DNA from 2 places in the Marivivens sp. ABH4_498 genome. Region 2 is predicted to be linked to the other one. Evidence: riboswitches for the same ligand, from Rfam matches in the RefSeq annotation. Region 2 holds a riboswitch; the other holds the start of a gene.
The links. A riboswitch is a leader RNA that binds a small molecule or an ion and turns the genes downstream of it on or off. The one in region 2 is predicted to bind cobalamin.
Positions count from the first base shown of each region.

Region 1: linked by a shared signal. The riboswitch ahead of ACXAGA_RS03810 (TonB-dependent receptor plug domain-containing protein) and the one ahead of nrdH (glutaredoxin-like protein NrdH) in region 2 are both predicted to bind cobalamin.

Region 1 is NZ_JBSWXL010000001.1:733,182-745,506, reverse strand. It holds gene ACXAGA_RS03830 (adenosylcobinamide amidohydrolase) at 1-249, opposite strand, end outside; gene ACXAGA_RS03825 (ABC transporter ATP-binding protein) at 246-998, opposite strand; gene ACXAGA_RS03820 (FecCD family ABC transporter permease) at 1,002-1,985, opposite strand; gene ACXAGA_RS03815 (ABC transporter substrate-binding protein) at 1,982-2,797, opposite strand; gene ACXAGA_RS03810 (TonB-dependent receptor plug domain-containing protein) at 2,808-4,652, opposite strand; cobalamin riboswitch at 4,787-4,992, opposite strand; gene aroQ (type II 3-dehydroquinate dehydratase) at 5,054-5,488, opposite strand; gene ACXAGA_RS03800 (GntR family transcriptional regulator) at 5,481-6,164, opposite strand; gene ACXAGA_RS03795 (GntR family transcriptional regulator) at 6,288-6,932, shown strand; gene dctP (TRAP transporter substrate-binding protein DctP) at 7,116-8,129, shown strand; gene ACXAGA_RS03785 (TRAP transporter small permease) at 8,204-8,692, shown strand; gene ACXAGA_RS03780 (TRAP transporter large permease) at 8,695-9,990, shown strand; gene ACXAGA_RS03775 (shikimate dehydrogenase family protein) at 9,995-10,843, shown strand; gene ACXAGA_RS03770 (LysR family transcriptional regulator) at 10,840-11,739, opposite strand; gene ACXAGA_RS03765 (hydroxymethylglutaryl-CoA lyase) at 11,848-12,325, shown strand, end outside.
Region 2 is NZ_JBSWXL010000011.1:31,190-43,514, forward strand. It holds gene deoC (deoxyribose-phosphate aldolase) at 1-69, shown strand, start outside; gene ACXAGA_RS16150 (aldehyde dehydrogenase family protein) at 81-2,438, shown strand; gene ACXAGA_RS16155 (PhnA domain-containing protein) at 2,536-3,042, shown strand; gene hemP (hemin uptake protein HemP) at 3,246-3,377, shown strand; gene nrdF (class 1b ribonucleoside-diphosphate reductase subunit beta) at 3,399-4,367, opposite strand; gene nrdE (class 1b ribonucleoside-diphosphate reductase subunit alpha) at 4,375-6,513, opposite strand; gene nrdI (class Ib ribonucleoside-diphosphate reductase assembly flavoprotein NrdI) at 6,495-6,911, opposite strand; gene nrdH (glutaredoxin-like protein NrdH) at 6,919-7,140, opposite strand; cobalamin riboswitch at 7,237-7,421, opposite strand; cobalamin riboswitch at 7,541-7,732, shown strand; gene ACXAGA_RS16185 (aromatic ring-hydroxylating oxygenase subunit alpha) at 7,841-9,067, shown strand; gene ACXAGA_RS16190 (FAD-binding oxidoreductase) at 9,071-10,144, shown strand; gene ACXAGA_RS16195 (YdcF family protein) at 10,141-10,680, opposite strand; gene ACXAGA_RS16200 (TFIIB-type zinc ribbon-containing protein) at 10,685-10,951, shown strand; gene ACXAGA_RS16205 (universal stress protein) at 11,019-11,426, shown strand; gene ACXAGA_RS16210 (PLDc N-terminal domain-containing protein) at 11,460-11,645, opposite strand; gene ACXAGA_RS16215 (hypothetical protein) at 11,798-11,923, shown strand; gene uvrB (excinuclease ABC subunit UvrB) at 11,920-12,325, opposite strand, start outside.

The sequences.
Region 1 (12,325 bases), on a different contig from region 2:
CTGATCAAAGGCAGTGATATTGCGTGAGGTCAGGAATGTAACGGCGTCTAAAGCGCCGCGGTGACCCAGTTCTGAGGCGATCCAATCGTTGACGTCTAGGTCGGGCGGCAGGTCGGCATTGCGGACTTCGCGCCATAGGATGCGATTGGCCGTTACGAACCCAGGGCGGTTGATCGCCCAACTTAGAATTTTTTGGTCGTTTCCGAATGCAAATTCCAGCCAGGGGCGATCTAGAGTGACGACGTTCATGCCGTGACCCGAAGTGGCAGAAAAATAAGCCCGTCTGCGGTTTCGCTGAGATAGGCCGTAATGCCAAACGTGTCGCGCAGCAAATCTGGAGTGAGCACATCAAGAGGCGCGCCGTCCGCGATGAGTTTGCCGCGGTCCATGACGATTAAACGCGTGCAATGCCGTGCGGCAAGGCCCAGATCGTGGATCGATACCAAAACGGATCGCCCTTGAGTGGCCATATGTTCAAACGCGTTCATGGTTGCGATTTGGTGCGCTGGATCAAGTCCGGCGATGGGTTCATCTGCGATCACCAGCGGCGTATCCTGCGCCAATGCCCGCGCCAGCAAAACGCGGGCCTGTTCGCCGCCAGACAATTCGGTCGATAGGCGCGCCCGATAGCCGCCCAGATCCAAGGCATCCAGTGCGGCGTCAACCGCGGCGCGATCTGATGCAGAAGGTGCAGCGCCTACTCCCAGATGCGGCAGGCGGCCCAAAGTGACCAGCGTTTCGACTGGCACAGGCCATGCGATTTCGCGGGACTGCGGCATGAAGGCCGCCAGTTTGCCGCGTTCTTTCACGGGTTTGGATGAAATCGATGACGTGCCGCTGTGTTTGATCAGGCCCAGAATGGCGCGCATCAGGGTTGTTTTACCTGCGCCGTTCGGGCCGATAAGACCGATGACTTCGCCCGGTTGGACGTCAAAGGATACGTCATCAACGACAGGGCATTCGCCGCGCAAAACGGTCAGGTTCGAAAGGCTGAGCATCGGTTACAGTCCTTGGCGTTTGGTGCGGTAGATCAGGTGCAAAAACAGGGGCGACCCGACCAAGGCCGTCAGCACGCCCAATTTCAGGTCTTTGGATGGTAGAATAATACGCACGGCAATGTCAGCGGCCAGCAGCATCGCGGCCCCGCCAAATGCCGACGCCCATAGTAGTGCCGACGGACGCGATTGCACGAAACGGCGTAGAATATGCGGAACGACTAGGCCGATAAAACCGATGGAGCCCGCAACAGCGGTGCCCGCGCCAACAATCGCGGCGGTTCCCAAAATCAACGCCAGACGAATGCGCGCTGGGCGCACGCCCATTGCGGCGGCGGCGTCTTCGCCAAGTGTCAGGGCGTCAAGGCCGCGCGCGGTGGAGGCGATGATTAGGGCGCCCACGGCGATGAACGGGATGGCCAGCCAGACGTGGGTCATCGAACGGTCGGCCAGCGAACCCATCGTCCAGAACACGATTTCATTGGCCGCAAACGGGTTCGGCGACAGGTTCAAAACCAGCGTCGTCAACGCGCCCGCAAGCGCAGAAACCGCGATACCTGCCAAGATCAGGGTCAAGGTCGATCCCTGCGGCCCTGACAGTAGCATGACGATCATAACGCCCGCCGCTGCGCCCGATAGGGCAGAGATTGGCAATCCCAGCGCCCATGTTGCAGCGAACCCTGTCTGGATCGCCAGAACAGCGCCCAAAGCCGCCGATGCGGAAACACCGATCAGGCCGGGGTCTGCCAATGGGTTGCGCAAATATCCCTGCATGGCTGCGCCTGCGATGCCCAGCCCCGCGCCGATCGCCAGACCCAAAATGGCGCGTGGCAGGCGGATTTCCTGCATGACCATGGTGATGGGGCTTTGGTCGCTGCTTAGCAACGCTTGGATCGATTCAATGGGGGTGAACCCGGCGGGGCCTGTCACCAGTGATCCGAAAAACAACAGCGCGGTCAAAGCCACAAGGATTGCGAATAACCGTTTCATTCGGTGGCTCCTGTCATGGTGCGGCGCAGTTGGGCCGTGTCTTCGATTGCGCGTAGCACAAAGGGGGTGCCACAAACCCAGTCGCGGTCGGTGAACACGGCCTGAGGCAGTCGGTCGCGCAAATGATCGACCACGGGGTGGTCTAGGATTTCGTCGGAACGGGACGCGCCGGGGTAGGGCGTTCCGGTGATGATGGCATCGGGGTTGTTCAGCGCAAGCAGCTCTAGCGGCATAAACCCGCCATAGGGGTAACCTGCGTCTTCGGCGATGTTATCAAACCCAGCGGTTGCCAGAATTTGGCCCGCCAGCGTGCTATCGCCAGACGTATAGCCGTTTTGGTAATACAGCGCGGCGCGCGGGCGTTCGGTCACCTCGGCGCGATAGGCGGCAAGGGCGGCGTCATATTCGGCAACCAATGCAGCTGCGCGATCAGGCTGTTGCAACGCATCGCCCATTTGGACCATGCGGTCGCGTACATCGTTCAGCGAATAGGCGGGATCGAACAGGACCACAGGAATGCCCAGACGTTCCAACATCGATACGGTCGCGCGCGACGAAAACGTACCGGCAAGGATCAAATCAGGGTCTAATAGGTAAATTTCTTCGGCCAAGGCGGAATTGGGGATCAGATCCGCAGCCTGTTCCGCCATCGCCGAACTGCGCGGGTCTGCGGCCAATTTCGAAACAGAGATCAGTTGATCGGCATCCGCGATCAGCATGGCCAACTGATCGGTACACAAATTGATCGACACAACGCGGCTGGGCGCGTCGGCATGGGCGACAGCCCCGACCAAAGTCAGGGCTGAAGCCAAGGTTATGATTTTAGAAATCCGCACGGAAACCAACGTAGACCGCACGACCCGAGGTGTTGTAGCCACCTGCGGTTTCGTAATCTTCGTCGAACAGGTTTTCGACGCGTGCGTAGGCTTCGACCGTGTCGGTGACCGCATAGGTCGCATCCATGTTCACAACGGTGAAATCACCCACCTTGTGGCCTGCAGGAGCATAAGCCGAAGGCGTCACGTCTGCCGCGTGGCGGACATTCAGGCTGCCCCAGATGCGGTCGGTCAGATCAGCGTCAACGCCGACGACCAGATCATGTTTTGGCAGACGCGCGATTTGATCGCCGTTGGTGTCTTGGGCGTCGGTGTAGGTGTATGCGGCCGAAACGGCGAACATATCGGTCAGTTCATACGCAGCGGACAGTTCCAGACCTTTGGAAACAAAGCTTTGGGTGACATAACAACCAGCGCCGTAGGCGCAGTTGGTCGCGCTGGAATCCCAAGCGATCTGGTTTTCGATGTCCATGTAGAACGCGGTCGCGCGGATAAAATCGTTGCCGCCCAGACGGTATTCAGCGCCGATTTCATAGTTCTTCGACTGCTCTGGGCCGAACTCTTCGCTGGCGTAATAGGCGCTAAGCTGTGTCAACGACGGCGCGCGGAAACCTGTGCCGGCTTGGGCGCGGATGATCAGGTCTTCGGTTGGGCGATAGGAAATGGCAACGCGGCCCGAATTTTGCGGATCGTATTTCGATGGATCGTCGCGGCGCAGAGTGGTCACAACATCAACCGTATTGCCCAGCGACATGTCGAATTCTGCGAAAACGGCCGTGCTGGACATTTCGTCATTGGTCGACCCGCCGTAGCTGTCGTTTTGCAGGTTGGTTTCCGTCAGTTTTTCCGCGCCAAAGCTAAGGTCGCCATACGCCAATGGTGTCGCGCCGCTATAGGCCAGTTTGGTGCGTTCACCGTTGAAATAGGCGATATAGCCAGTGTCGTTTCGAACGGTGCGCGAACCAGAGACCGAAATTTCATGCGATACCAATCCGGTGTCGAACTGCGCAAACAGACGTCCGCCCGTTTTTGTGCCGTCACCGAAATCGTCGTCTACAGGATCCGTGCCCAGCCAGCCCGCATCGTCATATTCGCCGTAGTTTTCGTCGTGGATCAGGGACATGCCAACGTTTACCGCATCGGTCAGTTGGTATTCACCGGTCAGCGTCAGGCGGGTGTTTTCGAAACCGTCGGCTTCGGTGTTGTCCGCTTTGGTCGAAAAACCGTCAGTGGTCAGGCGGGTCAGGCCAAAGGCAACATAGCCGTCCGCGCCGCGATTGCCGATGTTCAGGCCGAACGCGTTGGTATTGTAGCTGCCCGTTTCCACGGTCATTTGACCCGATGCGCCGTCAACCTCTGGGGTCCACGTGGACATGTCGATCACGCCTGCAATCGCGCCTTGGCCGTAGCGGGCGGATTGCGATCCCTTTAGGACTTCGACGCGGTTGATGCCCATCGCGGCCAAGTTGCCAAAGTCATAGCCGTTGCCCGAGCTGGCAGGGTCGGACATGTCGATGCCGTTCAGGTAGGTCGCGATGTAACCTGCGCCGTTGCCGCGGATTTTCAGCGTGGTCGATGCGCCCAAACCGCCGTTCGACGAATAGGACAGACCAGGCAGGCGTTGCAGGGCATCGGCCAGTTTTGCGGTGCCTTCAGCCGCCAAAACATCTTGGCCGATGATTTCAACGGTTGTGCCCGATTGTTCAACGGACGTGGCGTTTTGGTTTGCGGTTACGGTGATCTGTTCCAGATCATAAGCCTCTTGGGCCAGTGCGCCCGAAGTGGCGAAAGCCGCAATCGCGGCCGAGGTCAAAAGCACAGAGCGTGTCATTTCAGTTCCCCAAGGATGCGTTCGGTCGCCCGAACGCGCGTGTGTATTAATCAACAGGGAATGAAATGCCCCGCAGACGGTGAGAAGCACCACGGCGGAAGCAGTCTCCGCAGCCCGAAACGCGCCCCGCGTTTGGACAGGGTGTAGCTTCGGCAGGTCTCCTGACTTGCGGGTCTTTGCGCTGCCGGACCTTCCCACCCCGAATGGGGCAGTGGTGTATGCCGGCATTGCTCTCCGCCTACAGTTGCGGGGGCAGTCGCAGAATTGGCGGGTATGGTCGCCGCACTGCGTTCCCTTTTCACGGGTGCAAAACACCCGGACCGAAGCGCGGCGAACCTATGGCCGATAAGCCATTTGTGTAAAGGCTTTATTACTGTGTCTTTACGACACATGGCCCTTTATTAGATCAAAGTCGCAACGTGACGCGTCGCGAGGCTGTAACCGTTGATGCCAAAGCCCGCCATAACCGCGTCTGCGCGATGGCTGACATAGGAATGATGGCGGAACGATTCGCGTTTGTGCACTTGGCTGATGTGCACTTCGATCACTGGGCCTTCGAATGTGTTCAGGGCGTCCAGAATAGCGATGGAATAATGGGTAAAGGCCGCTGGGTTGATGATGATAGCGGCGGCGTTTTCGCGGGCTTCGTGAATCCAATCTACGATTTGGCCTTCGTAGTTGGATTGCAGCAGTTTTACCTCAAACCCGTTTTCAGCCGCGATGGCGCTGCAGTTTTTTTCAACGTCTTCCAGTGTGTCATGCCCGTAGATTTCGGGTTGACGTTTGCCCAATAGGTTCAGGTTTGGGCCGTTCATAATGTAAACAAGCTTAGACATTTTTTCCTCCGTTCGCGCTGTCGTTGCGCGTTTCCAATAGGTCCGCCAGATCATTGCCTGTGCGTTCAATGTGGCGTGACAAAAGCATCGGGCCTAGTTCCGCATCCCGTGCGATTGCAGCATCGGCGATTGCGGCATGTTCGGCATCCAAATCGCGTCCTTCGGCTGTATAACCCAATATGTTGGCGTACCGATGATGCAGATTGGCGAATAGTTTACACAGGTCGCCCAGCATTGGCATTGCGCAGCCGCGGATAAGTGCGGCGTGAAATGCGGCGTGATTGTCGCTGAACAACGCGTTGTCGCTGTTGGTCAGGCGGTAGATCGCGGCGGGCACGCGGCTTTCCCAATCTAGGGTCCCAATCGTGATCGCGTGTTTCAGGGCCAGCGATTCTAAATCCGCCCGCATCCGAGTGATTTCCAACAGATTCGCCATGCCAATCGGCATGATGCGGAACCCTTTTTTATCTTCGAATTCGACCAACCGTTCGGCCACCAATCGCGATATCGCTTCGCGCATGGGGGACAGCGAAACGCTATAGATATCACGTAGATGGTCCAGATTCACCTTAGAGCCAGGGGCTAATTGGCCAGAGATAATCTCGGCTCTTAGCTGGTTTGATACGCGACTTGCACGTGTCAGTTTGCTGTCATCTAGGCTTTGGTCAAAAAACATCGCTGATCACCCTGTTTGACCAGACGTGTAATCATATAATCGATTTATATCAACTATGTTGCAGTTCCCGTTCGCTTTGCTATCCTTTCGGTCGGCCAATAGGGGATGGCCGCTGGAGGACTAATGAGCAAACTAGGCGACGATATATATCGGGCGATGCGTCACGATATTATCTTTGGAAAGCTCGAGGCGCAGTCCAAAATCCGTTTGTCGAACCTGAAAGACACGTATGGGGCATCTGTCCCGACGTTGCGGGAAATTCTAAACCGGCTTGTGTCCGAAGGTTTCATTTTGGCCGAGGGCCAGCGCGGCCACATCGTTACCCCAATGTCCGCCGAAGGCCTGCGTGAAATCGCAGATTTGCGTGTTTTGCTGGAATCCAATGCGTTGGAAAAATCCATACAGAATGGTGATTTGAACTGGGAAGAACGGATTATTTCTGCCCACTATCGGCTGGCGCAAATGGAAAAGCAGATGCTTGCCGGCGACGATGAAGCGCGCGAAGTCTGGAAGCAATATGACTGGGAATACCATCAGGCGCTGATTTCCGCATGTGGGTCGTCAGAGTTGCTGTCGCTGCACGGGATCACATTTGACAAATACCTGCGGTACCAAATGCGTCTGTTGACGTTCCGAGGCGAGGTTGCAGCCGACGAACACAAGCGAATGCGCGATGCCGCGTTGGATCGGGATTCAAGCGCCGCCGTTGCGTTGTTGCGCGCGCACATCTTGGGCGGTGTCGAACATAGTATTCAATTGTTCCGCTGAATTGACCCTTTCGGTTCGTGACGCGTGCGTCGAAATAAAATCGATTATTTTGCCGAAGTAAGGTGAAATGGAAATATACATCATAACGATAAAAAATCTGTTGAACGAAATCTGTGTTCTGTCAGCATCACGCTAATGTTTCGGCCTGAATCGAAACACCGGCATCATCACGGAGGAGAAAGTATGCCCTATACTATGAAACGCCGCGCGTTCGTCGCAGCAGCAACCGCATCCATCATCGCAGCAACCGCAGGCACCGCAGCTTTGGCTGAAGGTCACGCAACCCAGCTGCGTCTGTCGGCTGTTATGTCGGATACCGACATGCGCGCAGTTGCAATGGTAGAGAAATTCGGCCCAGCGGTTTCGGAATTCGCATCGTTCGAACCACACTGGAACGGCACCCTGTTCGCACAAGGCACCGAGCTGGAAGCAATCGCAACCGGCGACCTGGAAATGGCGATCACTTCGGCGCAAGAGCTGGCGACATTCTTCCCAGAATTCTCGATCTTTACCGCTGGCTACGTTCTGCAGAACGCTGACCACCAGGTTGCAGTATTCAACGACGAACTGTTCGACCCGTTCAAAGCAAAAGCAGAAGAAGAGCTGGGCGTAACCCTGCTGGCTCCTATGTATCTGGGCCGCCGTCAGGTGAACCTGCGTCAGACCGCAGGCGAGCTGACTGTTTCGACCCCAGCGGATCTGGCTGGCGTGAACCTGCGTATGCCAGGCACCGACGCATGGCAGTTCCTGGGCAAAGCGCTGGGCGCAAACCCAACCCCAATGGCATTCACCGAAGTGTACACCGCACTGTCGTCGGGCGCTGTTGACGGTCAGGACAACCCACTGCCAACCGTTGTTGACGCGAAATTCTACGAAGTTACCAACCAGATCGTTCTGACGTCGCACCTGGTTGACTGGAACTTCATCGCGATTTCGTCCGAAGTGTTCAACGGCATGGACGCAGACACCCAAGAAGCAGTTCGCGCTGCTGCGTGGGAAGCTGCTGACTACGGCCGCGCTGCACAGCTGGAAAAAGAATCCAGCCTGGTTGCATTCCTAGAAGAGCAAGGCATGTCGATCTACGAACCAGACGTAGCTGCATTCCGTGACGCTGTTCAGGGCGCATATCTGGAATCCGAATACGCTGAAGCATGGCCAGAAGGCCTGCTGGACGCTGTAAACGCTCTGGGTAACTAAGAAATATCGGGGGAGGTCCCATGAAAAAGCTTTTTGGGATCTTCTCCCGAGTGACAGAGGGAGTGGCGGCGCTAATGATGGCCGCCATTTTCCTGACTTTCCTGCTGCAAATCGCAGTGCGTTATATCGTTGGGTCTGACTGGTTCACCGCGAACCTAGGCCACGTTGTCGACGCGACCGATTTCGGCTGGACCGTAGAATTCATCATGGTCATGTGGCTGTGGGTGATTTTCTGGTCGAACGCATTCATTGTGCGTGATCGTGACCACGTCACATTCGACATCATCTACAACGGCGTGAACCCGAAACTGCGCAGTGCATTCGCCATTATCGGTGCGTTGATCATCTGCGGTGCCCTTTGGTACGCGATTGATCCGACCTATGGCAAAATGCGCCTGCTTCGCATCAAATCGTCGGCGACCCTTCCGGTTAAAATGCTGCCGATCTATTCAATTTACTTCTTGTTCTTGGCTGTCGTGGGCCTGCGCTATCTGTGGCGCGCCTATGACGTGATCCGCAACGGCGCGGACAAAGAACTGCTTGTCCAGCCCGAGGATACCTAAGCATGAGCTTTGAGATTCTTATTCTGCTCGGATCCCTGTTTTTCCTAGCGGGGATCGGTGTTCCGATCGCATATTCGATCATCATTGCGTCGATGACCTATGTCGTTGCATCTGGTGGTAGCGTCGGCACCATTCACAAAAGCCTGGTTGATGGTATTTACCAAAGCTTCCTTTTGCTTGCTGTGCCGCTGTTTATCGTGGCCGCAAACATCATGAACGCTGGGTCGATTTCCGACCGCCTGCTGAATTTCTGCATCGCGACCGTTGGCCGTTTCAAAGGCGGCTTGGGCCACGTGAACGTCATGGCGTCCCTGATCTTTTCGGGTATGTCCGGTTCGGCTGTGGCTGACGCGGCAGGTATCGGTAAAATCATCATTGATATGATGCGCAAAGATGGCCGTTTCCCTGCAGGCTATGCTGCGGCGATCACGGCGGCATCGGCCACTATCGGCCCGATCATTCCGCCGTCGATCCCTATGGTTCTGTACGCGCTGGTGTCGAACGCATCGATTGGCTACCTGTTCTTGGGTGGTATCGGACCTGGCCTGCTGATGGGCGGCGTTCTGATGGGCATGAATTTCTGGATGGCGCACCGCCGTGGTTTCGCAACTGAAACCCCTGTGCCAATGCGCGACCTGCCAGCCGTCACGTTCAAAGCGTTCCCAGCCCTGCTGATGCCCGCGATCCTGCTGTACGGTATCTACGGCGGCGTCACCACCCCGACCGAGGCTGCTGCGGTTGCTGCTGCATACGCTCTGGTTCTTGCGGGTGTGTTCTATCGCCAGCTGACCGTGAAAACGATCTGGAACATTCTGGTCGACAGCGCACGTTCGTCCGCTTCAGTTGGTATTGTTATCGGCGGCGCGCTGATCCTGAACTACATCGTAGCGTCCGAAAACATCCCTGCGATGCTGTCCGCCTATATGGCCGAGATGGAAGTTTCGCCGATCATGTTCCTGATTGGTGTGAACCTGCTGATCCTTGTTCTGGGCTGTCTGCTGGATGCGACGACGATCATTCTGGTGATTGTGCCGCTGTTCATTCCGACCTGCCGCGAACTGGGTATCGATCTGGTACACTTTGGCGTGGTTGTTGTGGTGAACTGTATGATCGGCCTGATCACGCCGCCTTATGGCATCTTGTTGTTCGTGATCAACGCTGTGACCCAGATCCCGCTGAACCAGATCATCCGCGAAGTTCTACCATTCCTGTTCATTCTGGTCTTGGCACTGGCGGCGATGGTGTTCTTCCCATCTATCACTTTGTTCCTGCCGCGCATGTTCGGCTACGACGGATAAGACAATGACCAAAATCCAATTGGGCCTGATCGGCGACAATATCAAAGCATCCCGCGCGCCAATTCTGCACCGCCTGTGCGGTCAGATGACGGGTCTGGATGTGTCGTACGATCGCCTGATCCCAAAAGATATGGATATGGATTTCGACGCGGTGTTTGAACACGCCAAATCGAACGGCTTTGCTGGTGTGAACGTCACCTTGCCGTACAAAGAACGCGTTGTCGAAAAACTGATCATCGAAGATCAGGACGTCGCGCGTATCGGCGCGGTAAACACAGTCGTTTTCACACCCGAAGGCCCAAAGGGATACAATACGGATTTCACCGGTTTTGTGCAGGGCTATCGTAACCAGTTCGGAGATATGAATCCGGGCCGCGTTGTGATGTTTGGCGCGGGCGGCGTGGGCAAGGCTGTTGCCTTTGGCCTGAAACGCCTGAAAGCCGAAGAAATCATTTTCATCGAACGCGACGAAGCGAAGGCTCAAGAATTGGCCGACGCCGTGAACGCGAGCACCAAAGGTGTCAGCAAAGCACGCGTTGGGTCGATGGATGATTTGGCGACGGCGGACGGCGTGATTAACTGCACACCGCTGGGCATGGTCGGCTATGGCGGATCGCCAGTGCCCGAAGGCCAGTTTCCACCTGCGAAATGGGCGTTCGACGCGGTTTATACCCCTGTCTACACCCCATTCGTCGGCCAAGCCGAAGCCGCTGGCACCGAAGTGATGTCGGGCTACGAGCTGTACTATTTCCAAGGCGTCGATGCCTATGAAATCTTTACCGGTGTACATTTGGACGACCACGACACATTGCGCACGCGTCTGTTGGAAACGCCCGACGATCAAGTCGCCTAAGGCGCCTTAACCGATTCCATTTCTTGTTTTAAATAGGTCATCATCCGGTCCGCAAATGCGGATCGGGGGACCTGCGCGTTAAACGCGGCATAGGTGCGGAACACTGTTGGTTCCGCAATCGGGCGCACAGCAAGTCCGGGGTGAATTGTCGGGCCTGCGATGGATAATTCATCCGTCACGCCAACGCCCAATCCCCGACTGACCAACGCGGCTGTTGTGTGACTGGTTCGGACGGAAATAGACAGGTCGATGTCGATGTTTTCCGCAAAGAATGGCTCCATCAAAATGCGGCCATACGGGTCGTCTGATTCAATTCCGATCATGGGTTCGCGGGCCAGATCGTGCACCGAAATCGTGTCTTTTGCGGCAAGCGGATGATCAGACGGCACCAGCGCCTTGAGCGTTCCGCGATACAGCGGCACCATCAAAAGCCCCGGGTGATCCAGTTTGTAGGACAGCGCGACCATTTCCCCGCGTTGCAGCAGCAAATAGTCGATGGCTTCTTCGATTTTTAGGGTGTTCAGGCGCAGTTTTAGGTTCGGAAAATCGCTGCGAACAGATTTGACGGCGGCGGGAAAAACGTGGTGCGCAATCGACGGCACGGCGGCAAATCCAACGGTCCGACCATCGCCAACTTTGAGCGACGAAATCAGCTCCTGCAAATTATCGACAGAGTTATAAACCTCTGAAATCTGGCTGAAAATATCGCGCGCCTCTTCGGTTGGGGTGTAGCGTCCGTGGGTGCGGGAAAACAGGCTAAGGCCCAGTTGGCTTTCGGTGTGTTTCATCACGCGGCTGATGCCCGGGGCGGACACGCCTAACAGGTCTGCGGCCCCTTTCACGGTGCCTGCAATCATGATGGCGCGGATGACTTCGATTTGGCGTAATGTCAGCATGTTCAGAAATTAACATTAGGTTTTCCCAAATGTAAATTTCGATATTCGATATTCTTTTTTGCGACTGGTAAAACTTTGGCCACAGCGCAAGAGCGCGACGGAGGAATCATGTATCACATCACCGGCGACGTCTTGATCGAAGACGAATTTCTGCGCGACGGATTGCAGAACGAAAAACGCATTTTTTCCATCGACGAAAAACTGTCGTTCATCGCGGATCTGGAAAACGCAGGCGTCAAACGCATTCAGGTCGGTAGCTTTGTTCACCCCAAATGGGTGCCGACAATGGCGGACACCGATGAACTGTTTACGCGGATTACGCCAACCGATGGTGTGACCTACACAGCCCTGATCCTGAACAAAGCGGGTCTGGATCGTGCGATGGCCGTCGGCGTCAAACACCTGTCGATGTCGGTGTCGGCGTCCGAAACCCATTCGATGAAAAACCTGAACCGCACGGTGGCAGAGGCACGCACGAAAATGATGCCCACCATCGAAAAAGCGTTGGAAGAAGGTATTCAAGTGCGCGCCGGTATCCAGTCTGCATTGGGCTGCGGTTTCGAAGGCGCGATTGATCCGGCGGTCG
Region 2 (12,325 bases):
ATTGAACGCCAGATCGAACACTATGTAACGGGCCGGTATTCGGCCGCCAACCGCCACGCAATCGCGTAAGGGGCAGGGCTATGACGGATATTATTTCACTAATGGATGCAATGGATTACGGCGTGGCACCAGAGGATACAAAGATCGTTGATCAATGGCTGGCGGATCATCAGGACGGTTTCGGCCATTTCATCGATGGCGCGTTTACCGCCGTGGGACAAACGTTTGATGTGTCGAACCCAGCAACAGGCGCGAAAATCGCGCGCGTGACCCAAGGCACCGCAGCAGATGTTGACGCAGCTGTTGCCGCCGCCCGCAAGGCACAGCCGAAATGGGCGAAATTGTCGGGGCATGAACGCGCGAAATATCTATACGCAATGGCGCGTCACGTGCAGCAACACGCGCGTTTTTTGGCGGTGCTGGAAACCATCGACAACGGCAAACCGATCCGCGAAACCCGCGACATCGACATCCCACTGGTCGCGCGGCATTTCTATCACCACGCGGGCTGGGCCGAAATTCTGGCGGATGAATTCCCCAATGCCGAACCTGTGGGCGTGTGCGGTCAGGTGATCCCGTGGAATTTCCCGCTGTTGATGCTGGCATGGAAAATCGCGCCAGCGCTTGCGGCGGGTAACACCGTTGTTCTGAAACCTGCGGAATATACCCCGCTGACCGCGCTGGCCTTTGCGCAGATCGCGGCGGAATGCGGATTGCCCAAAGGCGTGTTGAATATCGTCACAGGCGACGGCGCAACGGGCGCGGCGATTGCGGGTCATGACGGCGTGGACAAAGTCGCCTTTACCGGATCGACCGAGGTAGGCCGCATCATCCGCGAACAAACCGCAGGTTCGGGCAAAGGTCTGACGCTGGAATTGGGCGGGAAGTCCCCGTTCATCGTGTTTGCTGACGCTGATCTGGATGCCGCCGTCGAAGGCGTGGTTGATGCGATCTGGTTCAATCAGGGCCAAGTCTGCTGCGCGGGGTCGCGTATTCTGGTGGCTGAATCTGTGGCGCCGAAATTTGAATCGCTGCTGAAAACGCGGATGGCGAAACTGCGGGTCGGTGATCCGCTGGACAAAAACACGGATATGGGCGCCATCGTTGACCCTGTTCAGCGTGACCGCATCGCGCAATTGGTCGAACAGGGCCGCGCAACGGGCGTTGATGTGCATCAGGCCACCGCGCCGAACGGGTGTTTCTATGCCCCGACACTGATCACAGGCGTTGATCCTGCGTCCTCATTGTGGAGCGAGGAAATCTTTGGCCCTGTTGTCACGATGACCACATTCCGCACGGTAGATGACGCTTTGGCATTGGCGAATAATTCGCGCTATGGGCTGGCGGCTTCGGTCTGGTCGGAAAACATCAACCTGTGTCTGGACACCGCGGCCAAGGTCAAAGCGGGCGTTGTCTGGATCAATGCGACCAACCTGTTCGATGCCGCCGCAGGGTTCGGCGGATATCGCGAAAGCGGTTATGGCCGCGAAGGTGGCCGCGAAGGCATGTTGGCCTATCTGAAAACGCCATTGGCAAAACAGGGCAAGGCAGAGCCGACCCCCGCAGCCCCGCAGGCCGCCGTTGGGGTGGGCGTCAGCGATGACATCGACCGCACGGCGAAACTGTACGTCGGCGGCAAACAGGCGCGTCCGGACAGCGGGTATTCCTACGCGGTAAACGGTCCCAAAGGTCCTGTTGGTCTGGCGCCATTGGGCAGCCGCAAAGATATCCGCAACGCGGTCGAAGCTGCGACCAAAGCCAGCGGTTGGGGCAAAGCAACAGGCCATAACCGCGCGCAGGTTCTGTATTACATTGGCGAAAACCTATCCGCCCGCGCGGCCGAATTCGAATCCCGCCTGATCGCCTTGGGCCAATCCAAAGCCGCCGCAAAGGCAGAGGTGGAAACGACTATCCGCCGCTGTTTCTGGTACGCGGCGCAGGCCGATAAATTCGACGGCCAAGTGCATTCGACTACGGGCCGCATGGTGACGATCGCGATGAACGAACCGCTGGGCGTTGTTGGCGCGGTGGCCCCTGACGCTGCGCCGCTGCTGGGGCTGATGTCGCTGATTTTGCCAGCGATCGCCTTGGGCAATGCGGTGGTGGCTGTGGCGTCGCAATCGCATCCATTGGCGGCGACGGATTTGTATCAGGTGCTGGAAACCTCGGACGTGCCTGCGGGCGTCGTAAACATTATTACGGGTCCGCGCGACGATCTGGCGAAAACACTGGCACAGCACGATAATGTCGACGCTGTTTGGTATTTCGGCAGCACCGATGGTTGCGCGATGGTTGAGGCTGCTAGCACCGGAAACCTGAAACAAACATGGACCGAAGTTGCGGGCGTTCGCGATTTCGCGGGGCCAGACGGGCAGGGGAAACAGTTCCTATCGCGTGCGTCTCAGGTGAAAAATATCTGGGTGCCATACGGCGAATAAACGAATAGGGGCCAGCTGTCGCAGCTGGCCCTTTTCACTCGCAATCTGACGAACAGGGGCGTAAGGCACGGGCAACCAATTGATAGGAATCTGCCTTATGACCTGCGCTTTGTGCTCTGCCGATGCCCCGCTGAACGAATTTCCTGTGTCGGGCGGCCCATCGGGTGCGGTGATCCAGATTTGCGAGACCTGTGCCGATCAGATCAACAGCACGCCTGACGCGAACCACTGGCGTTGCCTTGCTTCGGCCATGTGGAGCGAAGAGCCAGCCGTGCAGGTGGTCGCCGCACGCATGTTGGATAAACTGAGCGACGAACCATGGGCGCGTGATCTGGCGGATCAGCTGTATCTGGACGACGAAACCCGCGCGTGGGCCGATAACGTGGAAAAACAGATTCATTTCGATTCCAACGGCGCGCCATTGTCGTCCGGCGATACCGTCGTTCTGATCAAAGACCTGCCCGTCAAAGGCGGCGGGTTCACGGCGAAACGGGGCACTGCCGTGCATCGCATCAGTGTGGTGCCTGACGTCCCCACCCAAATCGAAGGCCGTGTCGAAGGTCAGCGCATCGTGATTCTAACCGAGTTCGTCAAAAAACGATAAGCGCCCACCCATTATCCCGACAAAAACAATCAACAACACGTTGAAATCTTTGATTTCAGCGGGTTGTGCTGTTTTGGGGGCGTCAATTTGGGTTGTAGGGCTGACGAAAAAGTGTATCTTACAAAAATAGTCAACAATTGGCGGGCTGCAATTCCGCCTCAACCTGAAAAGCCGCGAACATGGACATGTCGAACCACGATCAAATGACCGTACAAATACCGTGTCACGAAGCCGTCACCCTGACAAAGGGCGGGCAGACCGCAAATATTGTTCTGAATGGGCAGGTTTATACGCTGCGCATCACGCGCGCGGGAAAGCTGATCCTGACCAAATAATCAGGATCAGCGCGGGGATTTTTAGAAATCCCAATCTTCGTCTTCGGTCGCAACGGCTTTGCCGATGACATAGGACGACCCAGACCCCGAAAAGAAATCGTGGTTTTCGCTGTCGGTTGACAGGGCTGCCAGAATTGCGGGGTTTACCTCGCAGGCGGCGGGTGGGAACAGCGCCTCGAACCCTAGGTTTTGCAGGGCTTTGTTCGCGTTATAATGCAGGAACGCTTTGACGTCTTCGGTCAGGCCGATGTCGTCATAGAGTTCCTCTGCATATTTCGATTCAATCTCGTACAGATCGAACATCAGCGCAAAGGCGAAATCCTTTAGCTCTTGGCGGCGTTCTTCGGTCGCGGTTTCCAGCGCGCGCTGGAATTTGTAACCGATGTAATAGCCGTGGACGGCTTCGTCGCGGATGATCAGACGGATCAGATCTGCGGTGTTGGTCAGCTTTGCGCGGCTGGACCAGTACATCGGCAGATAGAACCCCGAATAGAACAGGAAACTTTCCAGAAAAACGCTGGCGATTTTGCGTTTCAGCGGGTCCGCGTCCGTATTGTATTCCTGCAAAACCAAACGTGCCTTGGCCTGAAGATGCGGGTTTTCTTCGGACCAGCGGAATGCCTCGTCGACCTCTTTCGTGGAACATAGGGTCGAAAAGATCGACGAATAGGACCGCGCGTGGACGGCCTCCATGAACGCGATGTTGGTCAGAACCGCCTCTTCGTGCGGAGTCTGGGAATCGGGCAACATGGCGGGCGCGCCAACGGCGTTCTGGATGGTGTCCAGCAGGGTCAGGCCGGTGAATACGCGGATCGTCAGTTCACGTTCCTCTGGGCGCAGGGTGCCCCAGCTGGGAATGTCGTTCGACAAAGGTACCTTTTCAGGCAGCCAGAAATTGACGGTCAGGCGGTTCCATACCTCTAGGTCTTTTTCGTCCTGAAGGCGGTTCCAGTTGATGGCGCGGGGGATGGATGTGGTCAGGTCTTTCATATCATCCTCACAAAGTACAAGAAACGCAGCCCTGAACCTCGGTCCCTTCTAGGGACGACTGGCGCAGGCGCACGTAGTAGATGGTTTTGATGCCTTTTTTCCACGCGTAGATCTGCGCGCGGTTGATGTCGCGGGTCGTTGCCTCGGCTGGGAAAAACAGCGTCAGGGATAGGCCCTGATCCACGTGTTCTGTGGCGGCGGCATAGGTGTCGATCAACGCTTCGGGGCCGATTTCATAGGCATCGCGATAGTATTCCAGATTATCGTTCGACATGAACGCGGCTGGATAATACACGCGGCCGATTTTGCCCTCTTTGCGGATTTCAACCTTGGACACGATCGGGTGGATCGAAGAGGTCGAATTGTTGATGTAGCTGATCGAACCCGTTGGCGGAACGGCCTGCAGGTTGCGGTTATACAGCCCGTGTTCCATCACCGATTTTTTCAGCGCAGCCCAATCATCGCGGGTCGGCAGGGTGACGTTCATACGGTCGAACAGCGCCTGAATTTCTTCGGTTTCAGGCAACCAATCACGGTCGGTGTATTTGTCGAAAAATTCACCTGTCGCATATGTTGATTTTTCGAAACCAGCGAATGTTTCGCCTTTTTCGATGGAGATTTGATTGGATGCGCGGATCGCGTGATAGGCGATAGCCGCGAAATAGACGCTGGTGAAATCCACGCCTTCGGTGCTGCCATAATGAATGCGTTCGCGGGCAAGGAACCCGTGCAGGTTCATCTGGCCTAGGCCGATAGCGTGGGCTTCGTCGTTGCCGCGGCGGATGGATGGCACGCTGTCGATGGCGGACATTTCCGATACGGCGGTCAGCGCACGGACGGCGGTTTCAACGGTTGCGCCGAAATCTGGGCTGTCCATGGTTTTCGCGATGTTCAGCGACCCAAGGTTACACGAAATGTCGGTGCCTAGGTGATCATAGGATAGGTCGTCGTTGAATTTCGACGCCTCGTTCACCTGCAGGATTTCCGAACACAGGTTCGACATGGTGATGCGGCCGTCGATTGGGTTCGCTTTGTTCACGGTGTCTTCGAACATGATGTAAGGGTAACCGGATTCGAACTGGATTTCCGCCAGGGTCTGGAAGAATTCGCGCGCGTTGATCTTTTTCTTGCGGATGCGTTTGTCGTCGACCATCTCGTCATATTTTTCAGTGACCGAGATTTCCGAGAAAGGCACGCCATAGACCTTTTCGATGTCATGGGGCGAAAACAGGTACATGTCTTCGTTCTTTTTCGCCAATTCGAACGTGATGTCAGGGATCACAACGCCCAGCGACAGGGTTTTGATGCGGATTTTTTCGTCGGCGTTTTCGCGTTTGGTATCCAAGAAACGCAAAATATCTGGGTGGTGCGCGTTCAGGTAAACCGCGCCCGCGCCCTGACGCGCGCCCAGCTGGTTCGCGTAAGAGAACGAATCCTCTAGCAGTTTCATCACAGGGATGACGCCCGAGGACTGGTTTTCGATGCCTTTGATCGGCGCGCCGTGTTCGCGGATGTTGGTTAGCATCAACGCCACGCCGCCGCCGCGTTTGGACAGCTGCAGGGCCGAATTGATGCCGCGACCGATGGATTCCATGTTGTCTTCTAGACGTAGAAGGAAACAGGAAATCAGCTCGCCGCGGCTTTTCTTGCCTGCGTTCAGGAACGTCGGGGTGGCAGGCTGGAAACGGCCGGCGATGATTTCGCGCATGAACGCCATCGCGTGTTCCTGATTGCCGCGTGCCAGCGCCAGCGACACCATAACAACTCGGTCTTCGAAACGTTCCAGATAGCGCTGACCGTCACGGGTTTTCAGCGTGTAGGACGTGTAATATTTGAACGCGCCCAAAAATGTCGGGAAACGGAATTTCGCAGCATAGGCCGCATCCCACATCTGGGTCAGGAATTCGCGAGGGTACTGGGCCAGAACGTCGGCCTCATAGTAGCCTTCTTCGACCAGATAACGCAGTTTTTCGTCCAGCGAATGAAAGAACACGGTGTTCTGGTTTACGTGCTGTAGGAAATACTGGCGGGCGGCCATGCGGTCTGCGTCGAAACGGATGTGGCCGTTTTCGTCGTACAGGTTCAGCATCGCGTTCAGCGCGTGATAGTCCAGTGTTTCGCCGTCTTTCATGCCGTGATCGAGCATGTCATCCCCTCAAACTTTTCCAGTCCCGCGCGGACGCGGTTGATGTCTGTTTCGGTGCCCGCCAGTTCGAATTTATACAGCAGCGGCACGTTGCATTTTTTCGCGATAACATCGCTGGCCATCCCATAGGTCGGGCCGAAATTTCTGTTTCCTGTGCCGATCACACCGCGAATGAAACTGCGGCGGGCAGGATCGTTTAGGAAACGGATAACTTGTTTGGGAACCGCGCCGTTGCCGTTTCCGTCCGCATAGGTGGGACAAATCAGGACATAGGGCGCGGCAATCTTTGGTTGATCTGTATTCGCATCAATCGGAATACGCTGGGCTGGCAGACCCAAGGCATCGATAAACCTTTGTGTGTTCCCAGAACGGGACGAAAAGTAGACGATGCCGATCATTGTGTGATTAGGCCAGACGGCCAATCAGGTCAGGGCGGAAACCGGACCAGTGATCTTCGCCAGCGACAACAACCGGTACCTGACGGTAGCCCATTTCGGTCACGCGCGAATGTGCGTCGTCGTCTTCGGTCAGGTCGATGACTTGGTAATCCAGGCCTTTGGCTGCTAAAGCGCGAGTCGTTGCGGTGCACTGAACGCAGGCTGGTTTGGAATATACTGTGATTGTCATTGCTCGGTTCCCCAGTTGGTTTTTTAAAGCGACGCAGGGACGTGGAGCAGGCGAAAATATGCCACCTATATGCGCTCCCAGACCCTCCGTCTGTGGTCGTACTATGGTGCTTCGGCAGGTCTCCTGACTTGCGGCTTTGACGCTTGGCTGGCCTTCCCGGGGTGACCCAGTGGCGATTCAGCTATGCTTGCCGCTAACAGTTGCGGGGGCAGTGCCAGAATTACACTGGCTTCCCTCTTAGCCCGTGATGAATCACAGGAACCTTAGCAACATCATCTAGATATTTTTGTTCACCTTTCGTCAATATTTAGTTTTCCACAATCGCCTGTGGGTAAAATTTTTCCGTGCCGATTTTGCACCGTTCAGGTCGTTTTCGGGCCAATTGCATAGGGATTAGGCTGCTATCGTATAGGGGTAAGGTGCGGGCCCACGGGTCCGAGAATTGGGAAGCCGGTGCAATACCGGCGCTGCCCCCGCAACGGTAACTAGGTTTAGGCGCGGCGACATACCACTGGGGAGGAGCCGGGAAGGTGTCGCGCTAGGGTTTTGCCCAACTAGAAGTCCGGAAACCAGCCTTGCTGAAACGTCAACCGCGGGCGGCGGTGCAGACGCGGATCAGGCGCGCAATTTTCGCGCGCCCCGTGGCCTGTTTGTCGTCCCACCCATTTTTATCGCCGTGATTTGCGGCAGGAGAACGACAATGACGCTGCAAGTGTCCCAGATGTTGGCCGAACGGGTTCCAGGGCATGCGCTGCCTCGTGCGGCATATACGGACGCATCGATTTTTCAGGCTGATCTACAGACGATATTCTATCGTCAGTGGCTGTTTGTTGCGCCTGCCTGTGAATTACCAAAGGCGGGAAATTACATTACCCATCAGGTCGGCGACTATCGCGTCATAGTTGTTCGCGGCACAGACGGCGAAATTCGCGCGTTCCACAATTCGTGTCGTCACCGCGGGTCGGTTTTGTGCTCAAAGGCCAAAGGAACGTCCCCGAAATTGGTGTGCCCGTATCACCAATGGACCTATGAATTGGATGGTCGCCTGTTGTGGGCCAAAGATATGGGTGCTGATTTCGATGCGTCGAAACACGGGTTGAAAACCGTTCACTGCCGCGAACTGGCGGGATTGGTCTACATTTGTCTGGCCGAAGAGGCACCCGATTTCGACACCTTTGCCGAACTGGCGCGCCCCTATCTGGAACACCACGATTTGGCAAATGCCAAGGTCGCGTTTGAATCGTCGATCATTGAAAACGGCAACTGGAAACTGGTCTGGGAAAATAACCGCGAATGTTACCACTGCGCGGGCAACCACCCTTCGCTGTGCCGCACCTACCCCGAAGACCCGTCAATCACTGGCGTAGAAGAGGACGGATCGGTCCCCGAACGCCTGCAAAACCATTTCGACCGACTGGAAAATGCAGGCATCAAGTCGCAGTTTCATATCGCGCAGGGCGGTCAGTACCGTTTGGCCCGCGTGCCGCTGAATCTGGGCACCAAAAGCTATACCATGGACGGCGAATTCGCCGTGACGCGGAAACTGGGAAACATCGGCGTTGATGATGCGGGTCCTTTGCTGCAATTCCATTACCCAACCACGTGGAACCATTTCCTGCCTGATCATTCGATCGTTTTCCGCGTGACCCCCATCAGCCCGACGGAAACGCAGGTCACCACGAAATGGCTGGTGCACAAAGACGCAGTCGAAGGCGTGGATTACGACCTGAACCGCTTGACCGAGGTCTGGATGCATACCAACGACGAAGACCGCGAAGTGGTTGAAAACAACCAAGCCGGCATCAATTCGCCCGCATTCGTCCCTGGCCCGTATTCCGCCATTCAGGAATCCGGCGTCATTCAGTTTGTCGATTGGTACTGCGCCCAGATGGCGGGCGGCACCGAACTAAAAATCGCGGCGGAGTAAGCGATGAAAGACCTACCCATCCCCCCGCGTGCGATTTGGACCGATGCAGAGCCGTTAGAATGTGTATCCGTCATTCCAGAGGTGCCACATACCGCAACCTTTACGTTTCGGTCCCCAACGGGCGCGATGTTTGATTTCCTACCGGGTCAATTTCTGACGCTGGAAATTCCTGCGCCAACAGGCACCGTCCATCGGACCTACACGATTTCATCGTCGCCTTCGCGGCCTCGGTCGATTTCGATCACGGCCAAGGCGCAGGATGACAGCATCGGCACCCGCTGGATGATCGATCATCTGAAACCGGGCATGCAGCTAAAGGCGTTCGGCCCCGCAGGTGTGTTCACCCATATGAACAAACCCGCCGAAAAATATCTGTTCATCACCGCAGGCAGCGGCATCACGCCCGCCATGTCGATGACGACGTATATGTGGGATCTGGGCCAAGAACCCGACATCGTTTTCGTCAACTGCGCCAAACGCCCGTCCGAGATTATTTTCCGCGAACGTCTGGAACACATGGCCAGCCGCGTTCCGGGGATCAAACTGAAATGGATCGTGGGCGAGGCGGACCCCTATAAACCGTGGACAGGGTTCGAAGGGCAGTTCAATCAGCTGATGCTGGGCCTGCTTGCGCCTGATTATCTGGAACGCGATGTCTATTGTTGCGGGCCTGAACCGTTCATGTTGGCCGTGCGCGAAGCGTTGGCCGGTCTGGGCTATGACATGGACCGCTACAATCAGGAAAGTTTTCAAGCACCAGCCGAAACCGCATCTGACGTGCCCGACATCGACGATCTGGTGCCGGACGAGGATACCAGCGCCGAGGTCACCTTTGCCCTGTCTGGCGTCACGGCCAAGGTTGCGCAGACGGATACCATTTTGGCAGCGGCAAAATCGAACGGCCTGAATATCCCGTCGGGCTGCACATTCGGCGTTTGCGGCACGTGTAAGGTCAAGAAAACGTCGGGCGATGTGCACATGGTGCACAACGGCGGCATTTCCGATGATGACATTGCGGATGGCTACATTCTGGCCTGTTGTTCCAACCCGATCGGCAAGGTCGAGGTAGAGGTCTAACGCCAGTATTTTATCAGATAGTAGGGGATGGCGATTGCCTCTCTTGCTGCGGCGCGAATTTGTGTCCCCGTTTTCGCGCCGCGCCCTGATGGGCAGGCAAATTGGGGGCGAAACCCATGATGCCGCGCAACCAGCCAAGATCGCGGAACATGATACCAATTGGTCACTATGGTAATTTCTTTCGTATCGGTTAGTAATTTGGAAAGCGCGAAATTTTCGTAAGTTGACGTTGCTTTGTCCTCAACCGTGATCGCGTCGTCGGGCACGCCGTTTGCGATCAAAACGCGGTGCATAATGGATGCTTCGGTCGGGGGATATTTGCCTAAACCGCCCGTCACGATGATGTGTGAAATGGCGCCTGCGTTGTATAATTCAGCGCCCTTTAGAACGCGGCGCATCAACGCGGGCGATGCGCCGTTTTTCCAGACCGCTGCCCCTAGAATGATGGCCGTTTTACCCATTTGCGACAGAATTTCCCACTTGCGCCGTTCAATAGCGAACCCATCTAGGATGTAGACGAATAGAAAAAGGATCAACCGAATGAAGTGTCCAATCGACGGCGAACTATTGGTTATGGCGACCCGCGAAGGTGTCGAAATCGATTACTGCCCCAAATGCCGTGGTGTTTGGCTGGATCGTGGCGAATTGGATAAAATCATCGAACGATCCTCTGCCGCGCCCGAACCCGCGCCAGCACCGCGATATGACGACCGCGATTATCGTCGTGATGACGACGACTATAAATACCGCAAGTCGTACAAGAAAAAGCGCAAAGAAAGTTTCCTGTCCGAACTATTCGATTTCTAGGTGATCTGGATCAAGGCAACTTGGATCGGCGCGGGCGATGATTTCTGCAAGCTTGCAGGAGATTGCCATGTACAAACACGTCCTAGTGCCCGTTGCCTTTGATGCAGGGTTCGAACATCTGGATCCGCTGCCCATTGCCAAAACGCTGGTCGCAGGCGGCGGTAAGATCAGTTTGCTTCATGTAATGGAAGAAGTTCCCAGCTATGCTGTGAGCTTTATGCCTGATGATTTCAGAAACGAAAGCCGCGACGCGATCCGTGCCGAACTACAGGGCATGGCCGCGCGGTTGCCGAATGCGAATGTCTGGGTCGTGGATGGCCACGCGGGGCGCACCATTCTGGATTGGGCCGAAGAACACGCCGTCGATCTGATCGTTATGGCGTCGCATCATCCGGGTTTGGGGGATTATCTGCTGGGATCAACGGCTGCGCGTGTTGTGCGACATGCAAATTGTTCTGTGCACGTCATTCGATGAAAAAAGGGCGGGGAAATCCCCGCCCGATTTGTTTTATACCGTTGCTGTCGACGAACGCGGACCGGCGACCAGCCACGCGACAAAGCCCAGCACAGGCAGGAAGAATACAACCAGCGCCCAAATCAGTTTGGACAGGCCGCTTGCGCGCGAACCGATGATTTGAATGATTGCGTAGATGTCAGCGATCAGAACGATCAGACCAAAAATACCATATTCCATTATACTCACTCCAATTGAACATTTGATAGAACAACGCCCAGCGATTGGTTTTGTTCCGATGTGTCTTGGTCGCCATGTTCGCAATTTGGTGAATTTTTAGGGTTCCCTGTGCAAAGAGGATCATACAGAACCGTCACGCAAAGGAGTGAACGATGCGTGTTTTGTTAATGATTGCTATTTTATCGACGCTGACGGCCTGTGGGCCGCGCAAAATGGTTGGCGCGGTTGTCAAAACAGGTGTTGCCGCCACCTATGTCGCGACAGACATCGTGTTTTAACGCGATTTGCGGCTGCGTTTGTTGCCGCCGCGTTGCCCTGCTCGGCCAGCGGATGATCGTCCTGATGCTTTGCGGCTTTCTTCGACCGCGGAATCAACAGCGGATTGACGGGCCAAAGGATCGTCCGACACCACCAAATCCACAGTTTCCAGACGTTTGATTTCGTCGCGCAGGCGGGCGGCTTCTTCGAATTCCAGATTTTCGGCGGCTTTGCGCATGTCGGTGCGCAGCCCATCCAGAACGGATTCCAGATTGCCACCATGCAGCGGTTTATCGATCGTTGCCGTGACGCGAGATTGGTCGGTGTCGCCGTTGTATAGGCCGGCCAGAATATCCTCGACGTTCTTTTTGACGGTCTGCGGCGTGATCCCGTGTTCTTCGTTATAGGCCATCTGACGGGCG